DNA from 3 places in the Mycolicibacterium chengduense genome. Region 2 is predicted to be linked to each of the others. Evidence: predicted binding sites of a transcription regulator. Region 2 holds the regulator's gene; each other region holds the start of a gene.
The links. The regulator LexA, encoded in region 2, represses DNA repair genes until DNA is damaged. The targets are predictions, from matches to a motif close to CGAACANNTGTTCG.
Positions count from the first base shown of each region.

Region 1 (9,664 bases), on a different contig from region 2:
GTACCGATACCGATGATCAGACCGGCGATACCGGCCAGATCCAGGGTGTAGTTGATGTATCTGCCCAACAGCACCAGCAGCGCGAAGACGAACGCTCCGGAAGCGATCAGGGACAGGGCGGTCAGCAGGCCCAGCACGCGGTAGTACAGCAGCGCGTAGGCCAGCACCAGCGCCAGACCGACCGCGCCGGCGATGAGGCCGGCCCGCAACGACGTCAATCCGAGTGTCGCCGAGACGGTTTCGGCTTCCGACGATTCGAACGACAACGGCAGCGACCCGTACTTGAGCACGTTGGCCAGCTCACGCGCCGAATCCTGGGTGAACCGGCCGGTGATCTGGGTGCGGCCACCGGGAATCGCCTCCTGGATTTCCGGCGCGCTGACCACCTGCGAATCGAGGGTGAACGCGGTCTGGGTGCCGACGTTGGCGGCCGTGAAGTCCGCCCAGATCTTGGCGCCCTCGCTCTTGAACTGCAGGTCGACGACGTAGTCGCCGCGCTGCTGGTCGAGGCCCGAGCTGGCGCTCTCGATCTGCTCGCCGCTCATGATCGACTTGTCCAGCAGATAGACCGTGGAGTGGTCGGTCGAACAGGTCACCAGCGGCAGGTTGGGGTCGTCGTTGCCGGCGAGCACGTCCTCGTCGTTGCAGCGGGTGGCCTGGAACTGCAGCGCCAGCAGCTGGATGCTCTGATCGGTGCTCTGCCGCAGCTGCTTCTCATCCGAGATGCGCTGGGCCAGATCGGCTTTGGCATCCGGTGTGCCCGGCGGTGCGGGTGCGGGTGCCGGGGCGCCGGGTGCGGGCGCACCGGGCGCGGGTGCCGGCGCGCCGGGCGCGGGGGTACCAGGCGCGGGCGACGGCGTCGGGGCGGGCTCCTGCGGGTACGGCCTGGGCTGGGCCGGCGGTGCCGGCGCCGGCGGGGTTTGCGCCCCGGGCGGCGTGGGCGGCTTGATCGGCGCCTCCGGCTCGGCGGGCGCCAGCAGCGGCGGACCACCCGGCGGCAAGCCGGGCGGGGCACCTGGGGGTGCGCCGGGAGCGCCTTGCGGTGGCTGCTGGCCTTGACCTTGCGCGGGGATGGCGTGGATGACGGGGCGGATGTAGAGGCGCGCGGTCTGGCCGAGGTTGCGGGCCTCGCTGCCGTCGCTGCCCGGCACGGTGATGACCAGGTTGTCCCCGTCGATGACCACCTCGGACCCGGACACGCCGAGCCCGTTCACGCGGGAGCTGATGATCTCCTGGGCCTGCATCAGCGATTCCCGGGTCGGCCGGGAGCCGTCCGGGGTGCGCGCGGTCAGCGTGACGCGGGTGCCACCCTGCAGGTCGATGCCCAGCTTGGGCTTGGCCTGCTTGTCACCGGTGAGAAAGACCAGAAGGTAGACGCCGACCAGAAGGATCAGAAAGAGCGCCAGGTAGCGGGCAGGATGCACCGGCGCCGAAGTCGATGCCACGGTTGTTGGGTCTCCTTGGAAGGTGTCTACACGGGACGAGCGTTACCGGGAGGGTACGCGGTGAGCCTGAACCGGTTGCGGTCAGTTGCCGTCAGGCTTGGGCGCCGGACGGTCCGTGAGTTCCACCGCACCGGACGGCTCGTCGGCGTAACCGATCTCGTCGTCATCGGCGGTGTCCTCGTCGGCGTCCTCGATGCGGTCACGGACCGCGAGCTTCATCCAGGTGGTGATGACTCCCGGCGCGATCTCCAACTCCACGTTGTCGTCGGTGATGCCGGTGATGGTGCCCTGCAGGCCGGAGGTGGTGTGGATCCGGTCGCCGACGCGCAGCGATTCGTGCAGATCGATGGTGGCCTGCATGGCCTTCTTTTGGCGGCGCGAGGCGAAGAACATGAACGCGCCCATGATGATGATGAGCGGCAGGAATACGACCAAATCCATGGGACGGCTGTCTTTCGTGGTTGTTACGCGGGCATGGCGGTGCGAACTCGGTCGCGGCGCCTCGTCGCTGACCAGTGTGCCATCACCCCGATTGCCGGCAGATCCACCCCGGAACCCGCGGCGAGTTCCCGACGGTCCGAGATCCACCCCCAGGGCGTCCTCGCGGCGACGGAAATCGTGGCAATATACTGCCTGTAACACTCGATCCGAAGTCAGAGCGCTGTCCAGCTTTTGTTTTCACCCGCATGGGTGGGTAGCCGATTAGGCTCGGATCCCGTGTCATCCCCCGCTGTGCACACCGATCAGGAGTCAACCGTGACTGCCGTCGAGCAGACCCGCCATCTCGCCACCACCATCCCAGGCCCGAAATCGTCGGCGCTGATCGAGCGTAAGACCGCTGCGGTGTCGCGCGGGGTCGGCACCACCATGCCCGTCTACGCCGCGCGCGCTGCCGGCGGCATCGTCGAGGACATCGACGGCAACCGGCTCATCGACCTCGGCTCGGGTATCGCGGTGACCACGATCGGCAACGCGTCGCCCCGGGTCGTGGAAGCCGTCGCCGCCCAGGCCGCGCGGTTCACCCACACCTGCTTCATGGTGACTCCCTACGAGGAGTACGTGGCGGTGTGCGAACAGCTCAACCGGCTCACTCCGGTCGCCGGCGACAAGCGTTCGGCGCTGTTCAACTCCGGCTCCGAAGCCGTCGAGAACGCCGTCAAGATCGCCCGGTCCTACACCCGCAAGCAGGCCGTCGTCTCCTTCGACCACGCCTACCACGGCCGCACCAACCTCACCATGGCGCTGACCGCCAAGTCGATGCCCTACAAGCACGGCTTCGGCCCGTTCGCCCCGGAGGTGTACCGCGCTCCCCTGTCCTACCCGTTCCGCGACGCGGAGTTCGGCAAGGAACTGGCCACCGATGGTGAGCTGGCCGCCAAGCGGGCCATCAGCGTGATCGACAAGCAGGTCGGCGCGGACAACCTGGCCGCCATCATCATCGAGCCGATCCAAGGCGAGGGCGGTTTCATCGTCCCGGCCGAAGGCTTCCTGCCCACCCTGCTGGACTGGTGCCGCAAGAACAACGTCGTCTTCATCGCCGACGAGGTGCAGACGGGGTTCGCCCGCACCGGCAAGATGTTCGCCTGCGAACACGAGGGCATCCAGCCCGACCTGATCGTCACCGCCAAGGGCATCGCCGACGGCATGCCGTTGTCGGCGGTCACCGGCCGCGCCGAGATCATGGACGCCCCGCACGTGTCCGGGCTGGGCGGTACCTATGGCGGCAACCCGGTGGCCTGTGCGGCCGCGCTGGCCACCATCGACACCATCGAGTCGGAGAACATGGTGGCCCGTGCCGCCGAGATCGAGACGCTGATGAAGGAACGCCTCGGTCGCATGCAGGCCGATGACGACCGCATCGGCGATGTCCGCGGACGCGGCGCGATGATCGCCGTCGAACTGGTCAAGCCCGGCACCACCGAACCCGATGCCGACCTGACCAAGGCGCTGTGCGCGGCGGCCCACGCGCAGGGTGTCATCGTGTTGTCGTGCGGGACTTATGGGAACGTGCTGCGCTTCCTGCCGCCGCTGGCCATCTCCGACGAGTTGCTCAACGAAGGTCTGGACGTCCTGGCGGCTGCCCTCACGACCTTGTGAGGGCAGCCGCTGTGCGGGCGGACCTCAGTGCGGCACGGGTGTGCGCCGATGCCAGAACGAGCGGCGCCCGGACACGTCCTCCCTGGGCTGGACCGGCTCGGTCACCTGAGCCGGCTCGGTCACCTGCGTCGACGTAGGCAGTGACCGGCGCGCGTAGCTCATATCGCGGACGCTGCGCACCGAAAGCCTGCCGACGGCCATCCCCCCGAGCACGGCGATGAGCGCGCCGAGGCCGGTGAAGAAGGTCAGTTCCAGCAGCAGCACCTGCTGGGCGTCCAGCCCGGTCGCGGGGGCGCCGATATCGCCGAGCGCCAAGGTGGCGGTGAACGACCTGCCGATCACGAACCATGCGCCGGCGGCCACGGCGAGCCAGCCGCCCAACATGGCGGTCGCGCGGTTGCCCGACATCAGCAGCAAGAGCCCGCCGAGGACGGCCACCGCGCCCGGCAGCACCTCCAGCCAGCCGCGGGCCGTCGTCCACGTCCAGGCCTGGTCGGGCGTGTATGCGAAGTGCAGATAGGGGCCGATGAACGGGGCCAGGGCACCCCAGGCCCCCAAGATCATCACCAGTAACCCGCTGGCCGCGCCGCGGCTGCGTGGGATGACCAGCCTGCCGGTGCGGGCCGGGATTCCTGTGGTGGCAGTGCTCTCAGTCATGTTTCCTCCTCATGCCTGGGCATGAGGTACCCGCTGCCCGGCCTGGCCAATCCCGAGCCGCGGGCGCTGCAGGTCAGGCCAGTCCCACCGCCACCAGGATCACCGCGATCAGCGGCAGCACCCCCTGGGTGATGGCGGCGCGCGCCTTGTCCGGGGAGGACAACAACAGCACCAGCGCTGCCGCCAGCATCGATCCGACGCCGGCGAAGACCAGTGCCGCACCAACGGCGGTGTGGCCGGACAGCAGCGCAGCGATGCCGACGCCGGACACGATGGCCAGGAACAGGTTGTAGAACCCCTGGTTGAAGGCGAGTTCCTTGGTGGCGGCAGCCTCTTCGGCGGACGTCCCGAAGGTCGCCCGGGTCCGGGCCGACGTCCAGGTCAACGACTCCATCACGAAGATGTACACGTGCAGCAGGGCGGCGAGGGCCGCGACGATCACACCGGCGGTCAGCATGCCGTCTATTCAAACAGCCCGGCTTGGCCCAATCCGGTGACCGGGGGTTGCAGCCCGAGGTGTGTCCAGGCCTGCGGTGTCGCGACCCGGCCGCGCGGGGTGCGGGCGATCATGCCGGCCCGCACCAGGAACGGTTCGCAGACCTCTTCCACGGTGGTGGCCTCCTCACCGACCGCGACCGCCAGGGTGGACACCCCGACCGGGCCGCCCCCGAAGCTGCGGGTCAACGCCGACAGCACGGCCCGGTCCAGCCGGTCCAGGCCCAGTTCGTCGACGTCGTAGACCTCCAGGGCGGCCTTGGCGATATCGCGGGTGATGACGCCGTCGGCGCGCACCTCGGCGTAATCGCGCACCCGGCGCAGCAGCCGGTTGGCGATACGGGGTGTCCCGCGGGAGCGGCGGGCCACCTCCGCACCGGCCTCGGCACCCAACTCGATCCCGAGGATTCCGGCCGAGCGCACCAGCACCCGCTCCAGATCGGCGGGGTCGTAGAAGTCCATGTGCGCGGTGAAGCCGAACCGGTCACGCAGCGGCCCGGTCAACGCACCGGACCGGGTGGTGGCGCCGACCAGGGTGAAGGGCGCCACGTCCAGCGGGATCGACGTCGCGCCTGGGCCTTTGCCCACCACGACGTCCACCCGGAAGTCCTCCATCGCGAGGTAGAGCATCTCCTCGGCGGGCCGGGCGATCCGGTGGATCTCGTCGATGAACAGCACGTCGCCCTCGACCAGATTGGACAGCATCGCGGCCAGATCGCCCGCACGTTCCAGGGCGGGACCGGAGGTGACGCGCAGCGCCGACCCGAGTTCGGCGGCGATGATCATCGCCAGCGACGTCTTGCCGAGGCCGGGCGGACCGGACAGCAGGATGTGATCGGGGGTGCCGCCGCGGTTCTTGGCACCCTCGATGACCAGCTGCAGCTGCTCGCGGACCCGGTGCTGGCCGATGAACTCACCCAGGGAGCGGGGCCGCAGGCTGGCGTCGATATCGCCCTCGCCGACGGTCAGCGCGGGCGAGACGTCCCGCTCCTGGGGTTCGGACTCCTCGTCGAATCGGCTCATTTCTTACCCAGCATCGACAGCGCGGCACGCAGGGCGCCCGACGTGCTGGCCTCCGGATCACCGGCCAGCACCTTGTCGGTGGCCTCCTCCGCCTGTTTGAGCGGAAAGCCAAGCCCGACAAGGGCTTCCACGACGGGTCCGCGAACGCCGAAGCCACCGACGGCGGCCGGGCCGGCGCCGGCGACGGCGCCGATCTTGTCGCGCAGTTCGAGCACCATGCGCTCGGCGCCACGCTTGCCGATGCCGGGCACCCGGGTTAGCGCGGTGACATCACCGTCGGCCAGTGCCTGGCGCAGCGCCTGCGCGTCGTACACCGCCAGGGTGGCCAGCGCGATCTTGGGTCCGACCCCGGACACTCCGAGCAGCGTGGTGAACAGGTCCCTGGCCTCGCCGTCGGCGAAGCCGTACAACGTCATGGAGTCCTCGCGGACGATCATCGCGGTGATCAGCCGGGCTTCCTCCCCGCGGCGCAGCGTCGCCAGCGTGGACGGGGTGGCCATCACCTTGTAACCGACACCGGCCGCTTCGAGGACGGCGTGGTCGAGCGCGATGTCGATGACCTCGCCGCGCACCGACGCGATCATGCCCGGGCCGCCTTCAACCGGGCCTGGTAGGCGCGCTTGGCTTCGGCGGCCTTGGCCTCGGCCGCGGCCATCCGCGCGATCATCGGGGCGCGCCAGCAGTGACAGATGGCCAACGCCAGCGCGTCGGCAGCGTCCGCAGGTGTCGGTTTCTGTTGCAAGGCAAGAATTTTCGTCACCATCGTGGTGACCTGCGCCTTGTCGGCCCTGCCGTTGCCGGTCACCGCGGCCTTGACCTCACTGGGGGTGTGGAAGTGCACGTCGATATCCCGCTTGGCCGCGGCCAGCGCGATGACACCGCCGGCCTGGGCGGTGCCCATCGCGGTGTTGGCGTTCTGGTTGGCGAACACCCGCTCGATGGCAATGACGTCGGGAAGGTGGGTGTCCATCCAGTGCTCGACGGTGTCACTGATGGTGAGCAGCCGCCGGTGCAGCGGCGTGTCGGCGGGTGTACGCACCACGTCGACGTCCAGCGCGATGACGTGGCGGCCGCGCCCGGTCTCGATCACCGACAGACCACAACGCGTCAGCCCGGGATCGACTCCCATTACCCGCACGCCAACCCCTTCACCGACAGAACACGTGTTCGATTAGCGTAGCGGCCCGGTCCGTCACCGCCCGGTAGGGACACGCTCGCTCACAGTTGGTAGTGGCCCGACCGCCACCCCTGGGCCAGTCGCAGCGCGTGCTCGTTGATGCGCGCACCCGAGCGCCGCCAGCCGCGCACCAGTTCGGTCTCCATTTCCTGCCCACCGCGTTGGATCACGATCCGCCACTCATCAGCCAGAACGGCCACAGCAGCAGGAACGGTGCGGCGAGCAACCAGGTGAACCAATCGAGGTCGACGACATCGCTGAGGTCCGGGAACGGCCACCAGCGCCGGTGCACGGACCATTGCGTCCCGTTGGGATCCGTGACCACAGCCATGACCGACATCCTGGCACGCTGGTGGCATGCACATCGTCATCGCCGGCGGCCACGGCAAGATCGCCCTGCTGCTGGAACACCTGCTCAGTGCACGTGGCGACACGGTCACCGGCATCATCCGCAATCCCGCCCACGCCGCCGATCTGGAGACCGCCGGCGCCGTGCCCGCGGTGCTCGATCTGGAACAGTCGACCGTGCAGCAGGTCGCCGAGGTGATCGGCGGTGCCGATGCGGTGGTGTTCGCCGCGGGCGCCGGTCCGGGCAGCGGGGTGGCCCGCAAGCAGACCGTCGACCATGACGCGGCCGTGCTGCTCGCGGACGCGGCCGAGGCCGCCGGTGTCGGGCGCTATGTCATGGTGTCGGCGATCGCGGCCGACAACCGCGACCTGGACGCGGGCTACGACGAGGTGTTCCGTGCCTATATCCGGGCCAAGTCCGACGCGGATGCGAATGTGCGGGCGCGTGCCGGCCTGCGCACCACGATCGTGCGGCCGGGCGGCCTCACCGACGAACCGGGCACCGGAAAGGTGACCATCGCGGAGTCGACGGGACGCGGCACCATCCCCCGCGCCGATGTCGCGGGTGTGCTGCTGGCCGTGCTGGACCGGCCGGACAGCGCCGGCCGGACCTTCGAGGTGATCGGCGGCGATACGCCGATCGACGCTGCGCTCTAGTCCTCTTCGAGGGCGGCGGCGACGTCCTCGGGGATGTCGACGTTGGTGTAGACCTCTTGCACGTCGTCGCTGTCTTCCAGGGCGTCGACGAGCTTGAGCACCTTGCGGGCGCCCTCCAGGTCCACCTGCACGCTGACCGACGGCTGGAAGCTGGCCTCGGCCGAGTCGTAGTCGATCCCGGCGTCCTGCAGCGCGGTGCGCACGGCAACCAGGTCGGTGGGCTCGGAGATGATCTCGAAACTCTCGCCGAGGTCGTTGATCTCCTCGGCACCGGCTTCCAGCACCGCGGCCAGCACATCGTCCTCGGACAGACCGTTCTTCTCCAGGGTGATGATGCCCTTGCGGGAGAACAGGTACGCCACCGAACCCGGGTCGGCCATGTTGCCGCCGTTGCGCGTCATCGCCACTCGGACCTCACCGGCGGCCCGGTTCTTGTTGTCGGTCAGACACTCGATCAGCACCGCGACACCGTTCGGCCCGTAGCCCTCGTAGGTGATGGTCTGCCAGTCGGCGCCGCCGGCCTCTTCACCGGCGCCGCGCTTGCGCGCGCGCTCGATGTTGTCGTTGGGGACCGAGGACTTCTTGGCCTTCTGGATGGCGTCGTACAGGGTCGGGTTACCGCCCGGGTCACCGCCACCGGTGCGGGCCGCCACCTCGATGTTCTTGATCAGCTTGGCGAAGTTCTTGCCCCGGCGGGCGTCGATGATCGCCTTCTTGTGCTTCGTGGTGGCCCACTTGGAATGGCCGCTCATGCAGGTACGCCCTCTTTCTGGTCAAACTCCGGCTGTCCAGTCTACTTGGCCAGATCTCCTTCGATATAGCGCTGGAGGTTCGGCGCGACGGCAGCGACCAGTTCCTCCTCGGTCATGGTGGCCACCGGCTCGATCTGCCAGATGTAGCGCATCATCGCCAAGCCCATGATCTGCGAGGAGACCAGGCCACTGCGCACCTTGCGATCGCGCTCGTCGGCACCCAGCTGCGCCACCCCCATCAGCTGACCTTCGACCACGCGACGCAACTTCTCCCGCGTGCTCTGCTCGTGGGCCGCAGTCTGCAGCACCGAGCGCAGTACCGGCCCGATCTCGTCGTCGGCCCAGGCGCCGAGCATCAGCCGCAGCAGCGCTGCGCCCAGCTCGGGCAGCGGCGTCGTCCAGGTCGCGGCGACGCTGTCCAACCAGCGCCGAGGCGGTGTCGTGGCCGCGTCCAGCAGCCCATCCTTGGACCCGAAGTAGTGGTAGACCAGCGCCGGGTCGACGTCGGCCGCCCGCGCCACCGACCGGATCGTCGTCCCGGCATATCCGGTGTCCGCGAACGCTTCGCGGGCGGCGGCGAGGATGCGCGCCTGTAGGACGCCGCGTTCATCTCGAGGCCCAGGGGGCACCGCTTTCTTCGCCATGCAGACACCCTAGCAATATTTCACGTTGCGTTGAGACTTTTTTCAACGTAGCGTGAGACTATGGCTACGTCCCCTCTGAAAGCCCCCCTGAACGGGCCGCAGACCACCGGCCGCACATTCCGCAATCTCAGCCGGCCGCAGTACGGCATCCGGCGCGATATCAACGTCGGCGTGCCGGTCCGCGACGGCATCTCACTGATGGCCGACGTACACCGGCCCGACGCCGACGGCCGCTTCCCCGCTCTGATCGCTGCGTCGCCCTACCCTCGGCAGATCCAGGACCTCGGCGCACCGATGGGTTTCATCGAGGCAGGCAATACCCCGTTCTGGGTATCGCGCGGCTACGCGCACGTGATCGCCAACGTCCGC
Region 1 covers NZ_JAWQNH010000003.1:2,599-12,262, reverse strand. Annotated here, with positions in the region: gene secD (protein translocase subunit SecD) at 1-1,445, opposite strand, end outside; gene yajC (preprotein translocase subunit YajC) at 1,527-1,886, opposite strand; gene gabT (4-aminobutyrate--2-oxoglutarate transaminase) at 2,202-3,542, shown strand; gene SBI67_RS10495 (hypothetical protein) at 3,567-4,199, opposite strand; gene SBI67_RS10490 (DUF1304 domain-containing protein) at 4,273-4,656, opposite strand; gene ruvB (Holliday junction branch migration DNA helicase RuvB) at 4,662-5,717, opposite strand; gene ruvA (Holliday junction branch migration protein RuvA) at 5,714-6,301, opposite strand; gene ruvC (crossover junction endodeoxyribonuclease RuvC) at 6,298-6,855, opposite strand; gene SBI67_RS10470 (hypothetical protein) at 7,061-7,225, opposite strand; gene SBI67_RS10465 (NAD(P)H-binding protein) at 7,252-7,899, shown strand; gene SBI67_RS10460 (YebC/PmpR family DNA-binding transcriptional regulator) at 7,896-8,651, opposite strand; gene SBI67_RS10455 (TetR/AcrR family transcriptional regulator) at 8,693-9,295, opposite strand; gene SBI67_RS10450 (CocE/NonD family hydrolase) at 9,356-9,664, shown strand, end outside.
Region 1: the regulator LexA is predicted to act here: its motif matches at 6,874-6,887, upstream of ruvC (crossover junction endodeoxyribonuclease RuvC).

Region 2 (9,664 bases):
CGTTCGGACCCTGCAGGTGCCGGCCGGCCTGGTGCAGGTGGAGTACCGCACCGACGATTCCGGTGCCGACCTCACCGTGATCAGCGCGCGGGCCGAGTGGGCGCCGGAGTTCGCGATCTACGACTTGGCGTCGGCCGACGAGGTGCTGACTGCCGACCCGGGCGATTACACCGGCGATGTCGAGCACTACGTCTGGGCGTGGACCGATGCCGCCGCCGGCGAGCTGCGCTCGCGCATGTTCGCCCCGAATCTGGGCATCGTCGAGGATGAGGCGACCGGCGCGGCCGCGGTCCGCATGACCGACTATCTCAGCCGCGATCTGCACATCACCCAAGGCAAGGGGTCCCGGATCGACACCTGGTGGGATCCGCAGGGCTGGGTGAAGGTCGGCGGCCGCGTCGTGCACGACGGGAATACGGTGCTGGACTGACGGCGCCGGGTTGCCGGCAGCACCCGACGGTCAGCCGGGACTGGTCACCTTGCGGTGCGCGCGCAGTTCGGCGATCTCGCGCTCGAAGTCTTCGGCCGAGCTGAACGAGCGGTACACCGAGGCGAACCTCAGGTAGGCGACTTCGTCGAGTTCCCGTAGCGGTCCGAGGATGGCCAGCCCGACCTCGTGACTGGGAATCTCGGGTGAGCCCGCGGCCCGGACGGCGTCCTCGACCTGTTGGGCCAACAGATTCAGGGCATCATCGTCGACCTGCCGGCCCTGGCAGGCGCGGCGCACGCCCTTGATGACCTTCTCACGGCTGAACGGTTCGGTGACTCCGCTGCGCTTCACCACGGCGAGCACGGCGGTTTCCACGGTGGTGAACCGGCGGCCGCATTCCGGGCAGGAGCGCCGGCGGCGGATGGCCTGGCCCTCGTCGGTCTCACGGGAGTCGACGACGCGGGAATCCGGGTGGCGGCAGAACGGACAGTGCATCACCGCTCCTTCGCCGTGCCGCATGTCGACCAGATCGAACGTCTCCGAGCCTACCTGCACCACGCTCGGGCGGCTCAGCCGATCGGCGCGATGAGGGTCTGGCCGGCCAGCACCGCGCTCGAGTCCAGTTTGTTGAGCTCCTTGATGCGGTCCACCACCGAACTCACCGGTGCGTCGGGCGCGACCCGCTGCGCCACGTGCTGCAGCGTCTCCCCCGCCTCGACCTGGACGACCGAGAGTCGGGTGGGCACCTGCACCGCGGTGTCGCCGACGCCGCCGCCCACCTGGGCCACCAGACCCAGCCAGACCGTGATCGCCGCGGCGATCAACGCCAGCACGACGGTGGTGACCGGGGTGATCGGACGCCGGCGGCGCGATGCCCGCGACATCAGCACACCGGTGCCCCGGTAACCGAACGCAGCCCCGGCCGGCCGGCGCACCTGCGGACGGCGACGGCGCACGACGACATCGCGCGGCAAAGGCCACACCTCGGCAGCAGCGGGCCGACGGAGCGCCACCCGGGCCCGCCCGAAGTCGCGGTCCTCGAATGGCGCCTCGAACTGAGCCTCGAAGCGCGAATCGCAGCGGGGATCGCAGCGGGGATCGAACGCATCATCGAATTCGGTGCCGAATCGGGTGTCCATGACGGTCATCGTGTCGCCTTTCCTGGGATTTCCTGCCGGTTGTTCGCTCTTGTGTTCGAAGATAGTCGATCACGTGTTCGATGGGTAGAACATGTGATCGAACTGTTGCAAACGATAAAGGCACCCACCGACAAGTCCCTCAGAACACATAGGCCACAGCAGCCTCATAGGTCCCACAGGCCCCAGGCCTGCCCTAGAGGCGACACGCCTCGAACACATGTTTGATTAATGCCGGTGGTGCGACTAGATTCGGCGCCATGAGCGAGCACACCGACACCCCTGAACCGCGGTCGGGACTCACCGAGCGGCAGCGCACGATCCTCGAGGTCATCCGCGCGTCGGTCACCAGTCGCGGGTATCCGCCCAGCATCCGCGAGATCGGGGACGCGGTCGGTCTGACCTCCACGTCATCGGTGGCCCACCAGCTGCGCACCCTGGAGCGCAAGGGCTATCTGCGCCGCGACCCCAACCGTCCGCGTGCGGTGGATGTCCGCGGCGCAGACGACGCGGTGACGCCGATCGTGGCCACCGATGTCGCCGGATCGGATGCGCTACCCGAGCCCACTTTCGTGCCGGTGCTGGGCCGGATCGCCGCGGGCGGGCCGATCCTGGCCGAGGAGGCCGTCGAGGATGTCTTCCCGCTACCGCGCGAACTGGTCGGCGAAGGCTCGCTGTTCTTGCTCAAGGTGGTCGGCGAGTCGATGGTCGACGCTGCCATCTGCGACGGGGACTGGGTCGTGGTGCGCCAGCAGAACGTCGCGGACAACGGCGATATCGTCGCCGCCATGATCGACGGTGAGGCCACCGTCAAGACCTTCAAACGGACCAGCGGTCAGGTCTGGCTGATGCCGCACAACCCGGCGTTCGACCCCATCCCCGGCAACGACGCGGTGGTGCTCGGCAAGGTCGTGACCGTCATCCGCAAGATCTGACGCGCGGTCACTCCGCGCGGACGAATCCGTTCGTCACCGCGAATTCCTCGCTGGCGAACCAGATCTCGGCCGGCGTCTGGTCGTACCCGGGCGTTCCCGGAGTCCAGTACAGGCCGGTGCCGGTATCGGCCTTGACCAGGTAGCCGTCGGGCGCGCGGAAGGGATCACTACCGGCCGGCCGCACCGCGGTGCGCGCCGGATCCGGTTCTTCGATCTCGATGGCCGCATGCCGCCCGCTCGGGAAGTCGGGTTCGTAGGTGGAGCGCGGAACGGGAGGCAGGCCGCCCGCCAGGCTCACCCCCGTCGTCGGCGGTTCGGTGTCGGCCTCGATCGACGGTTCTGCGGTGGGTTCGGCAGCGGGTACCGCGGTGGGTTCCTCTGCGGGGGCGTCTGCGGGTACGTCGTCCGGGGCATCGGACTCGATGCGCGTCGGCGCCGTGTCGACGAAGTCGGCGTCATCGACATCCTCGGGGTCGGCCGCCTCGGTCGCATCGTCGGCCGTGGGCGTCGACAACGCCCACGGGCTGTGCGGCGCGTACCCACCGGGTTCCTGACCGAAGCCGGCCGGGCCGCTCTCGTAGTCGTCGGGCTCGTGCGAGTCGTAGCCGTCATCGTCACGTCCGGCCTCGCCGCGCTCCCTGTCGAAACCGGTCTGGCCGTATCCGGCGCTGTCATAACCGGCGTGCTCGTAACCCTCGGGCTGGTACCCCTCGTGGTAGCCGGACTCGTACTCGTCGTAATGGTCGCCGGCGAAGTGCTCGTCGCGGGAACGCCGATTGCGCAGCACCGCCACCGCGATCAGGCCGATCAACGCCAGCAGCGGAATCAGGCCCAGCAGCCACCACCAGCTCCAGGCGTACCACTTCTTGCCGTCGCCACCGGTGGGCTCAGCGGCCGGCGCCTTCGGCGCATCCGCGCCCGGTACCTCGAGTCCGGCCAGTCGCGACTGCAGGCTCGCAGGTTCGGTGCTGAAATCGTGCGTCGTCCGATTCCAGGAGATACTGCCGCCGCTGAACTGTTGACTGACGACGTCACCATTCTCGGTTTGGTCGCCCTTGGGGGCGCCCAACTCACCGGTCGCCCCGCCGAGCTTCTGCCAGGCGGCATTCATCGCCCCGCGCACGATCACCGCGCCGAAGTCGGGCGTCCAGAAGATGACGGGCTGGTCGGCGGCGGCGAACGGCACGAACCGGCTGGCCGGCGCCAGTCCCCCGTCGGCCTCGCTGGCCGTCGGGAATCCCAGATCGCCGGTCGGGCCCCCGACACTCTCGTACTTGGCCAGTACCTGCCCGGTCACCACGTTGGCGCCGGTGGCCGGGCTGTAGAAGATCTTGCCGCCGGCGAAGTTCTGTCCCACACCGTCGGAGCCGATGGGGTACTGCCCGCCGTCCGGCGCGCCCAGCGGGCCGAGCGCACCCCCGGCCGCGCGGCGCGCGGCGGCGATCTCCGACGTGGCGTCCGAGGGCACCTCCAGCCCGGCAAGCTGGTCGGCCAGCTCGGGCGGGTTCGTGGTGAACTGCTTGGTCTTGCGGTTCCACGACACCTCACCACCGGTGAACTGCTGCGAGATCACGTCCCCGCGCGACGTCTCGTCCCCGGACGGCACCCCGAGCACCGCGGCCGAACCGCCGAGCTTGTCCCAGGCGGCGTTGATCGGACCGCGCACCACCCGCGCCCCGTTGTCCGGTGTCCAGAAGATGACGGGCTTGTCCGCCGCGCTGAAGGTGGTGTTGCGGCTGTCGGGTGCGCGACCCGGCCCCTCGTCGATGGTCGGGAAGCCCAGATCGCTGTCCGCCGGCCCACCCAGGGCCTGGTACTTGTCGAGGATCGCGCCCGTCATGATGTGGGCGCCGGTCTCCGGGGTGAAGAAGATCTTGCCGCCCGCGAAGTTCTGACCGAAGCCCGCGCCGACCGCGTAGACATCGCCGTCCTTGGCGCCGAGCGGACCGGTGTCACCACCGGACCCGTCCCACGCCGCGCTGATCGCCGCATCCGCGTCGCTCTCGGGTGTGGCAAAGGCCGGTGCCGCGTACAGCACCATGGCTGCCACCATCACCGGCCCCGCCAACCCCAGCAACGCCCGCCCGGCGGCGGTGCGCAGCCGGGTTCGCTGCCTGGTCATCGGTCCTCCCGAACTCGTGCAAACCCCACGAAAGTATCGCTTTCGTCAACTCTGCGACAGCGAGACGTCATCTCGTGGGATATCGAGACCTGTACCGGAAGCGTGTCGGGCGGCCGCGTTCCGCCGCGGGGGCGTCAGACGCCCAAGCCGCGGCCGATGATCTCTTTCATGATTTCGGTCGTTCCGCCGTAGATGGTCTGGATGCGGGAGTCCAGGAAGGCCCTGGCGATGGGGTATTCACGCATGTAGCCGTAACCGCCGTGCAACTGCAGGCACCGGTCGACCAGGCGCACCTGGGCCTCGGTGGAGTACCACTTGGCCATCGCGGCCTGGTCCACGGTCAGTTTGCGGTCCAGGTGCAACCGGATGAACTCGTCGACCATGATCCGCACGGCGGTGGCTTCGGTGGCCAGCTCGGCCAGCAGGAAGCGGCTGTTCTGGAAACTGCCGATCGGCTTGCCGAACGCCTTGCGCTCCTTGGTGTATTGCAGCGTGGCCTCCAGCGTCGCCTCCATCGCGGCGGCGGCCATCACGGCGATGCTGATCCGCTCCTGGGGCAGGTTCTGCATCAGGTACAGGAACCCCATCCCCTCCTCGCCGAGCAGATTCTCGGCAGGCACCGCCACGTCGGTGAACGACAGCTCGGCGGTGTCCTGCGCTTCCAGCCCGATCTTGTCCAGATGACGGCCCCGCTCGAAGCCGGCCATGCCACGTTCGACCACCAAGAGGCTGAAGCCCTGCGCCCCCTTGTCCGGGTCGGTGCAGGCGACCACGATCACCAGATCGGCGTGGATCCCGTTGGTGATGAAGGTCTTCGATCCGTTGAGGATGTAGTGGTCGCCCTGCTTGACCGCGCGGGTCTTGATGCCCTGGAGGTCGCTGCCGGTGCCGGGTTCGGTCATTGCGATCGCCGCGATCAATTCCCCGCTGCAGAAGCCGGGCAGCCAGCGCTTCTTCTGCTCGTCGTCGGCCAGCTCCAGCAGATACGGCGCGATGACGTCGTTCTGCAGCGTGAAACCGAGTCCGCTGTGCCGACCCGCGCTGGTCTCCTCGGTGACCACGACGTTGTAGCGGAAGTCCGGATTGCCGCCGCCGCCGTACTCCTCGGGCACTGCCATCCCGAGAAAGCCCTGCTTACCGGCCTCGCGCCAGACCTCCCGATCGACGATCTTGGCCTTCTCCCATTCCTCTTGGAACGGCGTGGCATGCCGCTCGAGGAACGCGCGGTAGGACTCGCGGAACAGGTCGTGCTCCGGTTCGAACAGCGTGCGCTCGAACTTGATGACACCCATGGTGGGACCTCCGGTACGGGGATGTGCGGTGTGGCGCCCAACATATACCAACCAGATGGTTGGTAGGGAGCTCGGGGCATCCCCCTAGGATTGGTGCGTGTCCCGCGCCAGCCTCGCCCACTGGGGTGCCTTCACCGCCGAGGTGAGCGACGGTGATATCACCGCCGTGACACCGCTGGCCGGTGACACCGACCCGTCACCCCTGCTCGCCAACCTGCCGGGCTCACTGCGGCATCGGGCCCGCATCACCGGGCCGGCGGTGCGGCGCGGATGGCTGCGCGACGGGCCCGGTCCCAGCACCGCCCGCGGCGCCGACGAGTTCGTCGCGGTCTCCTGGGCGGAGCTCACCGAGCTGCTGGCCGCTGAACTGCGCAGGGTGATCGACCGCCACGGGAACGAGGCGATCTACGGCGGGTCCTACGGGTGGGCCAGCGCCGGTCGGTTCCACCACGCCCAGAGCCAAGTGCATCGCTTCCTCAAACTGCTCGGTGGCTACACCTCGTCGCGGCACTCCTACAGCCTGGGCGCCACCGGCGCCATCATGCCCCGCGTGGTCGGCACCCATGACGACCTGTTCAAGCGCTCCACCCAGTGGGACGTCATCGTCGAACACACCGACCTGCTGGTGTGCTTCGGCGGGATCGCGCTGAAGAACACCGGCATCAACCACGGCGGCACCACGGCACACCCCGCGCGCGACGCCCTGCGCCGGTTCCGGGCCCGCGGCGGGCAGATCGTGTCCTTCTCGCCCCTGCGCGACGATATCGACGGCGAATGTGAGTGGCACGCGCCCGTGCCGGGCACCGACGTTGCCGTCATGCTGGCGCTGGCCCACGTGCTGGCCACCGAGGGGCTGGCCGACCGCGAGTTCCTCGACGAGTACTGCACCGGCTACGACCGGTTCGAGCGCTACCTGCTCGGCGCCGACGACGGGGTGCCGAAGTCAGCGGAGTGGGCGTCACGGCTCAGCGGTATCGCCGCGCCCGACATCATTGCGCTGGCCCGGCGGATGGCCGCCAGTCGCACCCTGGTCACCGTCAGCTGGTCGCTGCAACGCATCCGGCACGGCGAGCAGGCGCCCTGGATGGGGCTGACCCTGGCCGCGATGCTGGGCCAAATCGGGCTGCCCGGAGGCGGATTCGGGCACGGATACGGGTCGATGAACGAACCCGGCCTGGCCCCGCTGCGGCTGCGGCTGCCCGCACTGCCCCAGGGCCACAACCCGGTGTCGACGTTCATCCCGGTCGCCGCGATCAGCGATATGCTGCTGCATCCCGGCGACGAATACGACTACAACGGGCTGCGACTGACCTACCCCGATATCCGGCTGGTGTACTGGGCCGGCGGTAATCCCTTCCACCACCACCAGAACATCCCGCGGTTGCGCCGCGCCCTGGCCCGACCGGACACCACCGTCGTGCACGACCCGTACTGGACCGCGATGGCCAAACACGCCGATATCGTGGTGCCCTCGACCACCGCCTACGAACGGGACGACTTCTCGGGCTCGCGTAACGATCCGCTGCTGGTGGCGATGCCTGCCCTGGCTCGTCCGCACGCGCAGTCGCGCGACGACTACGACACCTTCGCCGCGCTGGCCGGCCGGCTCGGTATCGGGGACGCCTTCACCGAGGGCCGCACGGCCCGCCAATGGTTGGTTCACCTGTACGAAAAATGGTCGGCCGGGCTGGATTTCGCGGTTCCGTCGTTCGACCAGTTCTGGGCCGACGGCGCACTGCGGTTGCCCACCGAACCGGGCCTGACCCTGCTCTCGGATTTCCGCGCCGACCCGCACACGCACCGCCTCAACACCCCGAGCGGACGCATCGAGATCTTCTCCGCCGATATCGACGGTTTCGGCTACGCCGACTGCATCGGCCACCCGGCCTGGTTCGAGCCGACGGAATGGCTCGGCGGTGCACGGGCCGCCACCTATCCGCTGCATCTGCTGGCCAACCAGCCGGCGTCACGGCTGCACAGCCAGCTCGACACCGGTGCGCTCAGCCAGCAGTCCAAAGTGGCCGGGCGCGAACCGATCCGGATGCACCCCGAGGACGCCGCCGAACGCGGGCTCGCCGACGGGGATGTGGTCCGGGTGTTCAACGACCGCGGCGCCTGCCTGGCTGGGCTGGTGACCGACGCCGGCCTGCGCGCCAAGGTGGTGCAGCTGTCGACGGGTGCCTGGTTCGATCCGCTGGACCCGGCCGATCCGGATTCGATGTGCGTGCACGGCAATCCGAACGTGCTGACCGACGATGTCGGCACCTCGGCGCTGGCGCGGGGCTGCACCGGGGCGCATGTGCTGGTGCAGGTGGAAAAGTTCACCGGGCCGCTGCCCCCGGTGCGGGCCCATCAGCCGCCGGTGATCACCGAGCGCTGATCCGCGGGTAGGCGCGCAGCCACCAGATCGATGAACCCGTCGGCGACCCGGTACGCATCCCCGATCGGATAACCGTTGTGAATCGCGCCGGTCAGCATCGTGTTGATGATGCCCCACAACATGATCGCGGTGTCGAAGGACTCCTGGTGCCCCAGGGCGGCGAAGTCGGCGGCCAGGGTGCGCTGCGCGGTCTCGGCGAACTGCCGCATCAGGGGCAAGGCGTTGGCATCGGTGGTGTGCTGCAACAGCATGCACACCTTGAAGAAGGACGGCCAGCGTTCGAAGCTGGTGATGATGCCACGCACCTTCTCGCGCACCCGGCGTTCGGCCGGGCGGGTGTCCTCGGTCGCGGCGACGAACACCGGCTGCGCCCATTCCATCAGCACCGCGGCGTAGACGTGCTCCTTGGAACTGAAGTAGCGGTACAGCGTGCCCAGCGCCACATCGGCCCGCTCGGCGACATCGCGCATCTGGATCTGCTCGTAGTCGCGTTCCTTGAGCGCCACCGTCGCCGCCGCCACGATCTGCGACCGGCGCGCCTGTTTGTAACCCGGCAGGTCCGTGCTCACGGTCATCCGCAGGCTCAACTCCTCGGTAGTCCCAGGATCATCGTCGCGATGATATTGAGCTGAATCTCGACGGTGCCACCCCCGATCACCTCGGCGGGCATCATCAGGGTATGCGCAACGGCCGACTGTTCGGCGCCACCCACCAGCGCCGCGCGTCCGCTGAAAGCCAGCGCGTGGGCGGTGACGCGGCGCACGATCTGCGCGGTCGCCACCTTGCCGATACTGGAGGCCGGCCCCGGCCCGTGGCCGGCCAGGCGATTGAGCGTGTCCCGTACCCCAAGAGCGGCAATCGCATTCGATGCGGCTCTGACCTCTCCGAGCGCCTGGCGGACCATGGTCACCTCGGCCGCCTCGCCGGCCCGGCTCGCGAGCGTTCGCAGCTCGCGCTCCTTGTCCAGTTTGACGTAGGCGCCGATGGCCACCCGCTCGTTGGCCATGGTGGCCAGCGCGTGCGACCAGCCGTCGGTCGGCTCGCCCACCAGCATGGCGTCCGGGACGAACACGGCGTCGAAGAACACCTCGTTGAAATGCGCCTCCCCGCTCGCGGTGCGCAACGGCCGCACTCGGATGCCGGGGGTAGCCATGTCGATCAGAAAGTACCCGATACCCTTGTGCTTCTTGGCATCCGGATCGGTGCGGGCCAACAGGGCACCCCAGTCGGCGCGCTGCGCCGACGAGGTCCACACCTTCTGGCCGTTCACCAGCCAGCCACCGTCGACCTTGGTGGCCCTGGTGGTCAGTGCCGCGAGATCCGAACCGGCACCCGGCTCGGAGAACAACTGGCACCACCCGAGCTCGCC
Region 2 covers NZ_JAWQNH010000006.1:200,675-210,338, reverse strand. Annotated here, with positions in the region: gene SBI67_RS22950 (PhzF family protein) at 1-430, shown strand, start outside; gene nrdR (transcriptional regulator NrdR) at 461-925, opposite strand; gene SBI67_RS22940 (LysM peptidoglycan-binding domain-containing protein) at 1,000-1,578, opposite strand; gene lexA (transcriptional repressor LexA) at 1,827-2,501, shown strand; gene SBI67_RS22930 (sunset domain-containing protein) at 2,509-4,623, opposite strand; gene SBI67_RS22925 (acyl-CoA dehydrogenase family protein) at 4,758-5,915, opposite strand; gene SBI67_RS22920 (molybdopterin guanine dinucleotide-containing S/N-oxide reductase) at 6,013-8,295, shown strand; gene SBI67_RS22915 (TetR/AcrR family transcriptional regulator) at 8,268-8,870, opposite strand; gene SBI67_RS22910 (acyl-CoA dehydrogenase family protein) at 8,879-9,664, opposite strand, start outside.

Region 3 (9,664 bases), on a different contig from region 2:
ATCGCGCCAATTGCTGGAGCGCTCACCACATCTGGAGGCATTCCGAGCCAAAGGCTACGAGGTGCTGCTGCTCACCGACCCGGTCGACGAGGTGTGGGTCGAGACGGTCCCCGAGTTCGAAGGCAAGAAGCTGCAGTCGGTGGCCAAGGGCGAAGTCGACCTTGGCGCCAAGGACGACTCGGCTTCGGACTCCGAGCGCGCGGACTTCGCCGATCTGTTGGCGTGGCTGCAGCAGACGCTCGACGAGCACGTCAAGGAGGTGCGACTGTCGACGCGGCTGACATCCTCGCCGGCCTGCCTGATCACCGACACGTTCGGCATCACCCCGCAGTTGGCGCGCATGTACCGCGCGTCGGGTCAGGACGTGCCCGTCGGCAAGCGCATCCTGGAGCTCAACCCCGATCACGCACTGGTTACCGGGCTGCGGGACGCCTTGGCGGCGGGGACGGAAGGGCTCAGCGATACCGCTGAATTGCTCTACGGCACAGCACTCCTCGCTGAAGGTGGCTCGCTCGACGATCCGGCACGCTTCGCGAACATCCTCGCCGACCGGTTGGCCAACACCTTCTAGGCGAACTTCTGGTCACTGGCCGCGGGCGCGGGGTCACTGTGGAGTTGTCAAGGTGCGTCCGACGCGGTCATGCGGCGGCCGGCAGATCGGTCATGGTCCGTCGGGCGTGCGAGGGCAGGTGCGCGGGTTCGGAGCGTGCCGGGTCGTGGGGCGGAATGAACCAGGGGTGGCGATCGTGGCCGAGATAGACCTGCCAACCGCTGTGGTGAATCAAGGTGTGGTGGCACCGGCACAGCAGGATCCCGTTGTCCAGACTGGTTGTTCCTCCTTGGCTCCAGTGCTGAATATGGTGGGCGTCGCACCAGGACACCGGTCGTCCGCAGCCGGGGAACGCGCAACCACCATCGCGGACGGCCAGCCCTTTGCGAAGCGCGGGAGTGAACAGCCGCTCACTGCGCCCCACGTCCAGCGGCACACCGGCGCCGTCGACGGTCACCGAGGTCCGGGTGCAGTCGCAGGAGATCAGCTCCGCGGTCACGGGGCTGACCGGGCCACCGAATCCGAGATCGTCCACCCGGTCACCCAGCGACGGCGCCGCCTGCGAGGCGGCCGAACGGATCAGGGTGACGTGCGGCAGTACGCCACCGGACATCGGGCGCGCCGAGTGCGACAGATAGGTGCGCAGCAACTGCCCGAATGCGTCAGCACGCCGCCTATCCACCGGGCGGGGATCCGGGGATCCGTCCGGCAGCGGCACCGGCCGGCACAGCGGATCCAGCGCGGCGCACAGTTCCTCGCCCGTGAGGATATCGAGGTCGAGTGTGGCGCTCACCCGGCCGTCGTCGTTGTGCGCCAACGTCATCTCGTTGAGGTCGGCGTTCTCAGCGACCGGTACCGCGCCCTGCTCGGCGGGAAGTGCCGCGGCCCGATCGATGGCGATGGCACGGGCCTTCTTCGCCACGTCTGCGGGGGTGGCCTGAACCATCAGCTTCCGCACAACCCCCGCACGATCCTCCTCCGACAGCGGGGTCCGCTTGTCGATGTGGACGATCCCGCGCCCCACGGCGTCGGCGAACTCGATACCGATCCCGCCGAGGCGCTGGGCCGCGGTGAGGGCGGGCAGGGTGTGCGCTGCGCGGCCGACCCGTCCGGCGCGTTGTGCTGCGGCAGGGGCCATGCCGAGGGCGGTCAGCAGATCAGTCGCCGAACGCAGGTGCCGTCGCGCCGGGATTCGGAGCCGCTCGGCCGCTGCGGTGGCGGACGAGATGACATGGTCGAGCAGGTTGCGGGCGGCGACCGCTGCCGCCAACACCGTCAGTAGCGGCTCGTCATCAACCACGCTCCGGGGACAGTGCAAAAGATGGAACAACGTGCGCTGAGCCTCGTCGTCCGGGATGGGGGTCATCGCAAGATCGTCGATCAACGCATCCACAAAAGTGTCGACATCGGCAGCGTCCATGCCGGGAACCTCTCGAATACCTATAGACAGGAGGACATTTCAGGTATCAGCTAGGCACATTGGTTCGAACAATCCTCGAAAAGGACCGTCGTACCCTCGGCGACCGTCAGTCGCGGCAAAGCCCGTGAGTGGCGATCACGGGCAACCATGTTTCGAACGTATGTTCTACCGTACGCCTATCGGTGATCGGGCGCAAGGGCGCCGCCGCACGCCTGTCCGGCCCAGAACCGGGTGCACCGGAACACCCGTTCGTACGGTAGACAGATCCCATGCGGATCGAGGGCAGCGTGGCCGTCATCACCGGAGCCGGCTCGGGTATCGGACGGGCACTGGCGGAGGCGTTGGCCGGGGCCGGGGCGTCGGTGGTGGCCGGTGATGTCGACGGTGACGCCGTTGCCGCGACCGCCGACGCGATCGGTGCCGGGGCCGTGGGGGTGCGGGCCGACGCCGCATCGGTCGAAGGCATCGCAGCGCTGGTCGACACCGCGCGGGCGTCCTTCGGGCCCGTCGACATCTACGTCGCCAACGCCGGCATCATCGGCGCGCCCGGACTGGGCAGCGACAGCGACTGGGACCGCATCCTGTCGGTGAACCTGCGCGCGCATATCCGCGCCGCCGACGCCCTCGTCCCCGAGTGGTTGCAGCGCGGCAGTGGGCATTTCGTCAGCATCGCCTCGGCCGCTGGTCTGCTCACCCAGGTCGGCGCGGCCGGGTATGCCGTCAGCAAGCACGCCGCCGTCGGCTTCGCCGAGTGGCTGGCCATCACCTACGGCGACAACGGGATCGGTGTCACCTGCGTATGCCCGATGGGTGTCGCCACACCCCTGCTCGACGACATCACCGACTCCGCCGATGCGGCCACCAGGGTCGCCGGTGCCGCGGTCACCACCGCTGGTGAGGTGCTCAGCGCCGATCAGGTGGCCGCCGCGACGCTGGCCGGAGTGCGCGACGACCGGTTCCTGGTGCTGCCGCACCCGGCGGTGCTGGACATTTACCGCGGCAAAGGCGCCGACTATGAGCGCTGGATCGCCGGGATGCGCCGGTATCAGCGCTCGCTGGGTGGGTGACGCGGGCGTCGGTGTTGAACACGTGCCCATTACGATTCCCGCATGGGTGCCTCACGGCGACGCCTGTCCCCCGACGACCGGAGGACCGAGTTACTGGCCCTCGGCGCCGAGGTGTTCGGGCAGCGGCCCTATGACGAGGTCCGCATCGACGAGATCGCCGAACGCGCCGGGATCTCCCGTGCGCTGATGTACCACTACTTCCCGGACAAACGCGCCTTCTTCGCCGCGGTGGTCCGCAATGAGGGCGAGCGCCTGTTCGAGGCCACCAACAAGGCACCGGAACCCGGTCAGAGTCTGTTCGACCAACTGCGCGCCGGGGTGCTGGCCTACCTTCGGTACGACGAGGAGCATCCACACGGTGCCTGGGCGGCGTACATGGGGATGGGCCGGGCCGACCCGGTGCTGCGCGGCATCGACGAACTGGACAACGACCGCCAAGCCGACCGCATCATCGCCGCCATCACCGACGCGGGCGGCGCTGCGCCCAGCCCGGAACTCGCCCGCAACCTGCGCGTCACGGTGTATGGCTGGTTGGCGTTCACCTTCGAGTTCTGCCGCCAGCGGGTGCTCGACCCGACGCTGGGCGGCGAGTTCGTCGCAGACACCTGTGCGCACGCCCTGTTGGACGCCCTCGGCCGGGTACCGGGCATCCCCGCCGCACTGGTCGCCGCCGTTCAACCCGACGCCCGCTGACCAGCGATTTCGCCGCCGGTCGCCGACTTGTCGGACCCTCCCTGCACTATGGACCAATGGCGACCCCCGATCCACTCGGCCGGTTCAGCGAGCTGACCCGGCAGTGGTTCACGGGCACCTTTCCCGCCCCCACCGCCGCACAGGCCCAGGCCTGGGCAGCCATCGCCGATGGCAAGCACACGCTGGTCATCGCGCCTACCGGGTCGGGCAAGACGCTGGCCGCATTCCTGTGGGCCATCGACGGGCTGGCCCGCGGCACGCGGAGCCGCGGCACGAAGGTGCTCTACGTGTCACCACTGAAGGCGCTGGCCGTGGACGTCGAGCGCAACCTGCGCACCCCGCTCACCGGGATTGCGCGGGTGGCCGAACGTCTCGGTGAGCCGGCCCCGGACATCACCGTCGGCGTGCGGTCCGGTGACACCACACCGCAGCAGCGTCGCGCGCTCGTCACCACACCGCCCGACGTGCTCATCACCACCCCCGAGTCGCTGTTCTTGATGCTGACGTCGTCGGCCCGCGACACGCTGGCCACGGTGCACACCGTGATCGTCGACGAGGTGCACGCCGTCGCGGGCACCAAACGCGGGGCGCACCTTGCGCTTTCGCTGGAAAGACTGGACGCCCTGCTCGACGCGCCGGCCCAGCGCATCGGCCTGTCGGCGACGGTGCGTCCGCCGGAGGAGGTGGCGCGTTTCCTGGCCGGCGCCGCTCCGACGACCATCGTCGCCCCGCCCGCCGACAAGACCTTCGATCTCAAGGTTCAGGTGCCGGTGCCGGATATGGCGAATCTGGCCGACAACTCGATCTGGCCGGATGTCGAGGAACGCATCGTCGACCTGATCGAAGCGCACCGGTCCTCGATCGTGTTCGCCAACTCCCGGCGCCTCGCCGAGCGGCTCACCTCACGGCTCAACGAGATCCATGCCGAGCGCAGCGGGATCGAGCTGCCCGAGTCGCATAATCCGAAGGTGGGCGGTGGGGCGCCCGCCCAGCTGATGGCCAGCGGCCAGAGCCACGGCGCGCCCACGCTGCTCGCGCGCGCCCACCACGGTTCGGTGAGCAAGGAGCAGCGAGCCGCGGTGGAGGACGACCTGAAGAGCGGGCGCCTGCGAGCCGTCGTCGCCACCTCCAGCCTGGAGTTGGGTATCGACATGGGCGCGGTCGATCTGGTGATCCAGGTTTCGGCGCCGCCGTCGGTGGCCAGCGGGCTCCAGCGCATCGGCCGGGCCGGCCATCAGGTCGGCGAGATCTCGCAGGGTGTGCTGTTCCCCAATCACCGCACCGACCTGATCGACTGCGCGGTCACGGTGCACCGCATGCAGGCCGGCGAGATCGAAACCATGGCGGTGCCTGCCAATCCGCTCGACATCCTGGCCCAACACACGGTGGCCGCGGCCGCGCTGGAGCCCCTTGACGCGGAGGCCTGGTTCGACACCGTCCGGCGCAGCGCGCCGTTCGCGACGCTACCGCGCAGCGCGTTCGAGGCGACATTGGACCTGCTGTCCGGTAAATACCCCTCCACCGAATTCGCCGAGCTGCGTCCCCGCCTGGTGTACGACCGAGATCACGGCAGCCTGACCGCGCGACCCGGAGCGCAACGGTTGGCCGTCACCTCCGGCGGGTCGATACCCGACCGCGGCATGTTCACCGTCTATCTCGCCACCGAAAAGCCCTCTCGGGTAGGCGAACTCGATGAAGAGATGGTCTACGAGTCGCGTCCCGGTGATGTGATCTCCCTTGGCGCGACCAGCTGGCGGATCACCGAGATCACCCACGACCGGGTGATGGTGTTGCCGGCCCCCGGGCAGCCCGCGCGGTTGCCGTTCTGGCGTGGGGACAGCGTGGGTCGCCCCGCCGAACTGGGTGCTGCGGTGGGCAGGTTCACCGGCGAGCTCGCCGCCCTGGGTCGCGACGACTTCGAGATGCGATGCCGAGAAACAGGTTTCGACGATTACGCGACCGACAACCTGTGGCAGCTGCTCGACGAGCAGCGCCAGGCCACCGGGGTGGTGCCCACCGACGCCACCCTGGTGGTGGAGCGCTTCCACGATGAACTGGGTGACTGGCGGATCATCCTGCACTCGCCGTACGGGCTGCGGGTGCACGGACCGCTGGCGCTGGCGGTGTCACGCCGGCTGCACGAGCGGTACGGCATCGACGAGAAACCCACCGCATCCGACGACGGCATCATCGTGCGACTCCCCGATACCGACGAAAAGCCGCCCGGGCCGGATATCTTCGTGTTCGACGCCGACGAGATCGAGCCGATCGTGACCGCCGAGGTGGGTGGGTCGGCACTGTTCGCCTCCCGTTTCCGGGAGTGCGCGGCGCGGGCGCTGCTCCTGCCGCGGCGCCACCCCGGTAAACGCTCACCGCTGTGGCATCAACGTCAGCGTGCCGCGCAACTGCTCGATATCGCACGCAAGTACCCGGACTTCCCCATCGTTCTCGAGACCGTGCGGGAATGCCTGCAGGACGTCTACGACGTGCCGGCGTTGACCGGTCTGATGAGTCGGATCGCCCAGCGCCGAGTGCGGCTGGTGGACGTGGAAACCACCACCCCGTCACCGTTCGCCGCGTCGGTGCTCTTCGGCTATGTGGGTGCCTTCATGTACGAAGGCGACAGCCCCCTGGCCGAGCGCCGGGCGGCGGCACTGTCCCTGGACAGCGTGCTGCTGGCCGAACTGCTGGGCCGGGTGGAGCTGCGCGATCTGCTCGATCCCGAGGTGACCGCGGCCACCACCCGCCAGTTGCAGCATCTCGATCCCGAACGGCACGCCCGCGATGCCGAAGGCATCGCCGACCTACTGCGACTGCTCGGCCCGTTGACCGAGGAGGAACTGAAGGCCCGGTGCGTGGCCGATGACATCGGTGGCTGGTTGGAGGGGCTGCGCACCGCACGGCGGGCGCTGACGGTGTCGTTCGCCGGGGCGACCTGGTGGGCGTCCATCGAGGACATCGGCCTGCTGCGCGACGGTGTCGGGGTGGCGGTGCCGGTCGGGGTGCCTGCGACGTTCCTGGAGAGCGTGGACGACCCGCTGGGTGAGCTGCTCGGCCGCTACGCGCGCACCCGAGGGCCGTTCAGCACCGACGAGGCGGCGGCCCGGTTCGGCCTCGGGTTGCGGGTTACCGCCGACGTGCTGGGCCGGTTGGCCGCCGACGGCAAACTGGTGCGCGGTGAGTTCAGCGACGCCCCGTCGGCGGCCGTCGCCACGGCGCGCGAACAGTGGTGTGATGCAACGGTTCTTAAGATCCTGCGGCGCCGCTCGTTGGCCGCGCTGCGGGCCGCGGTGGAGCCGGTCAGCCCGGCAGCCTACGGCCGATTCCTGCCCGCCTGGCAGCATGTCTCGTCCGCACACAACCGCGGGATCGACGGGCTGGCCACGGTCATCGAGCAGCTGGCCGGGGTGGCACTGCCGGCCTCGGCGGTCGAATCGCTCGTCCTGCCCCAACGGGTGGCCGATTACCAACCCGCCATGCTCGACGAACTGCTCGCCTCCGGTGAGGTCACCTGGTCCGGCGCCGGGCAGATCGGTGCCGCGGACGGGTGGGTGGCGTTTCACCTCGCCGAGTCGGCGCCGTTGACGTTGGCCGCTCCGGCGGAGATCGAGCTCACCGACGTGCATCGCGGCATCCTGGACACCCTGTCGGTCGGCGGTGCCTACTTCTTCCGGCAGCTGGCCGAGCCGGGCAAGGACGACGCCTTCACCGCCGCACTGTGGGAACTGATCTGGGCGGGCTGGGTCACCGGCGACACCTTCGCGCCGGTGCGTGCGGTGCTGCACGGGTCACGCCGGGCTCCCGCGCACCGGCAACGCAAGAGCCCGCCCCGGCTGAGCCGCTACCGCGTCGCGCACCCCACCTCGCGCGCCGATCCGAAGGTCTCCGGCCGCTGGTCGGCGCTACCGGCGCCGGAGCTGGATTCCACTGTGCGCAGCCACTTCCAGGCCGAGCTGCTGCTCAACCGGCACGGCGTGCTGACCCGCGGGGCCACGGAGGGCTTCCCCGGCGGATTCGCGATGCTGTACAAGGTGCTCACCGCCTTCGAGGACGCGGGGCGGTGCCAGCGCGGCTATTTCATCGAATCACTCGGTGGCGCGCAGTTCGCCGCCGCCTCGACCGTGGACCGGCTGCGCAGTTATCTGGACGGGGTGGACCCGGAACGACCCGAATGGCACGCCGTCGTCCTGGCGGCGACGGATCCGGCCAATCCCTACGGCGCCGCGCTGCCCTGGCCGGCGTGCGGCGACTTCCGCCCGGGCCGCAAGGCCGGTGCGCTGGTGGTGCTGGTGGACGGCCGGCTGGTGTGGTTCCTGGAGCGCGGCGGGCGCTCGCTGCTGAGCTTCGGGGCCGAGGCGGGCGCGCAACACGCGGCGGCCGGTGCGCTGGCCGGGCTGGTGCACGAGCGCCGCCTTCCGTCGTTGGTGGTGGAGCGGGTCAACGGGGTGTCGGTGCACGACCCGGGGGCCGACGAGGCACGCGGAGCCGCGCAGGAGGCGCTGACCGAGGCCGGTTTCACCAGGACCCCGCGCGGCCTGCGCCTGCGCTGAACCCCCAGTAATGTCAAATTTGACAAAACATGCTCTCGCGGGGGTCATACTGACGGCATGGTCTCGCTCGCCGTTCACCTGCTGCTCGGATTCGCCGTCTTCGCGTGGATCGTCCGCGCCAACCGTGACATCTTCGCCCACCCCGCGACCGGCCCGCAGGTATCGGTGTTGGAGGCGGCGTACTACGTCGTCGGCATCGCCGCCACCGTCCTGGGCTACTACTTCAACGCCCGTTTCGTCGCCGAATACGCCACCCCGTCGAGCAACCCGTTCTGGGGCCCGGGCAGTTGGCAACAGTTCATCGCGCTCGGTTACACCAACCCCGCGGCCAGTTCGGCCAGCCAGGACTACACCATCATCAACGTCATCCTGCTGCCGCTGTTCACCGTCGTCGACGGGTACCGGCGCGGAATCAGGCGGCCGTGGTTGTTCTTCGTATCCAGCCTGTTCACCAGTTGCGCATTCGCCTACGCGTTCTATTTCGCGGTGCTGGACCGTCAGCACCGCCATCAGAAGACCCGCGCCGAGGTTGCGGTGTAATGGGGGTATGCCCGAAGGTGACACCGTCTTCCACACTGCCTCCAAGCTGAGGCAGGCACTGGCAGGAAAGACGTTGACCCGCTGCGATATCCGGGTACCGCGTTATGCCACGGTGGACCTGTCCGGCCAGGTGGTCGAGGAGGTGGTCAGCCGGGGCAAGCACTTGTTCATCCGGGTCGGCCCCGAGGACGGTGGGGCCAGCATCCACTCGCACCTGAAGATGGAGGGTAGCTGGCGGATCGGTCCCGCCGGGGTGGCGCCACACCGCATCCGCGCCGTCCTCGGCACAGCCGACAGCCTGGCCACCGGTATCGATCTGGGCATCCTGGAGGTCCTGGAGCGGGCCCGCGATCAGGAGGTGGTCGCCCACCTCGGCCCGGACCTGCTCGGCCCGGACTGGGATCCGCGACTGGCCGCGAGCAACCTGACCGCCGATCCCGGCCGCCCGCTGGCACCGACCCTGCTGGATCAGCGGGTGATGGCCGGGGTCGGCAATGTGTACGCCAACGAGCTGTGCTTCGTCTTCGGCCGCAGGCCCACCGCCCGGGTGGACAGTGTCGAGGATCCTCTGCGGTTGGCACAGCGCGCTCGGGACATGTTGTGGCTCAACCGTTCCCGCTGGAATCGCTGCACCACCGGCGATACCCGGCGTGGCCGGCAGCTGTGGGTGTACGGCCGGGCCGGCGAACCGTGTCGCCGCTGCGGTACCACCATCGAGGTGGACGACAGCGGCGACCGGATCAGCTATTGGTGCCCGAATTGCCAGACGGCGTAATCACTTCCACGGCAACGCCAGCCGGCAGATCTTCTTGACCACCGAGAAGAACTGGGTGGGCAGCGGTCC
Region 3 covers NZ_JAWQNH010000005.1:93,354-103,017, reverse strand. Annotated here, with positions in the region: gene htpG (molecular chaperone HtpG) at 1-571, shown strand, start outside; gene SBI67_RS18995 (HNH endonuclease signature motif containing protein) at 639-1,970, opposite strand; gene SBI67_RS18990 (SDR family oxidoreductase) at 2,240-3,037, shown strand; gene SBI67_RS18985 (TetR/AcrR family transcriptional regulator) at 3,080-3,730, shown strand; gene SBI67_RS18980 (ATP-dependent helicase) at 3,787-8,280, shown strand; gene SBI67_RS18975 (DUF2834 domain-containing protein) at 8,338-8,820, shown strand; gene nei2 (endonuclease VIII Nei2) at 8,828-9,595, shown strand; gene SBI67_RS18965 (fatty acid desaturase family protein) at 9,596-9,664, opposite strand, start outside.
Region 3: the regulator LexA is predicted to act here: its motif matches at 2,124-2,137, upstream of SBI67_RS18995 (HNH endonuclease signature motif containing protein).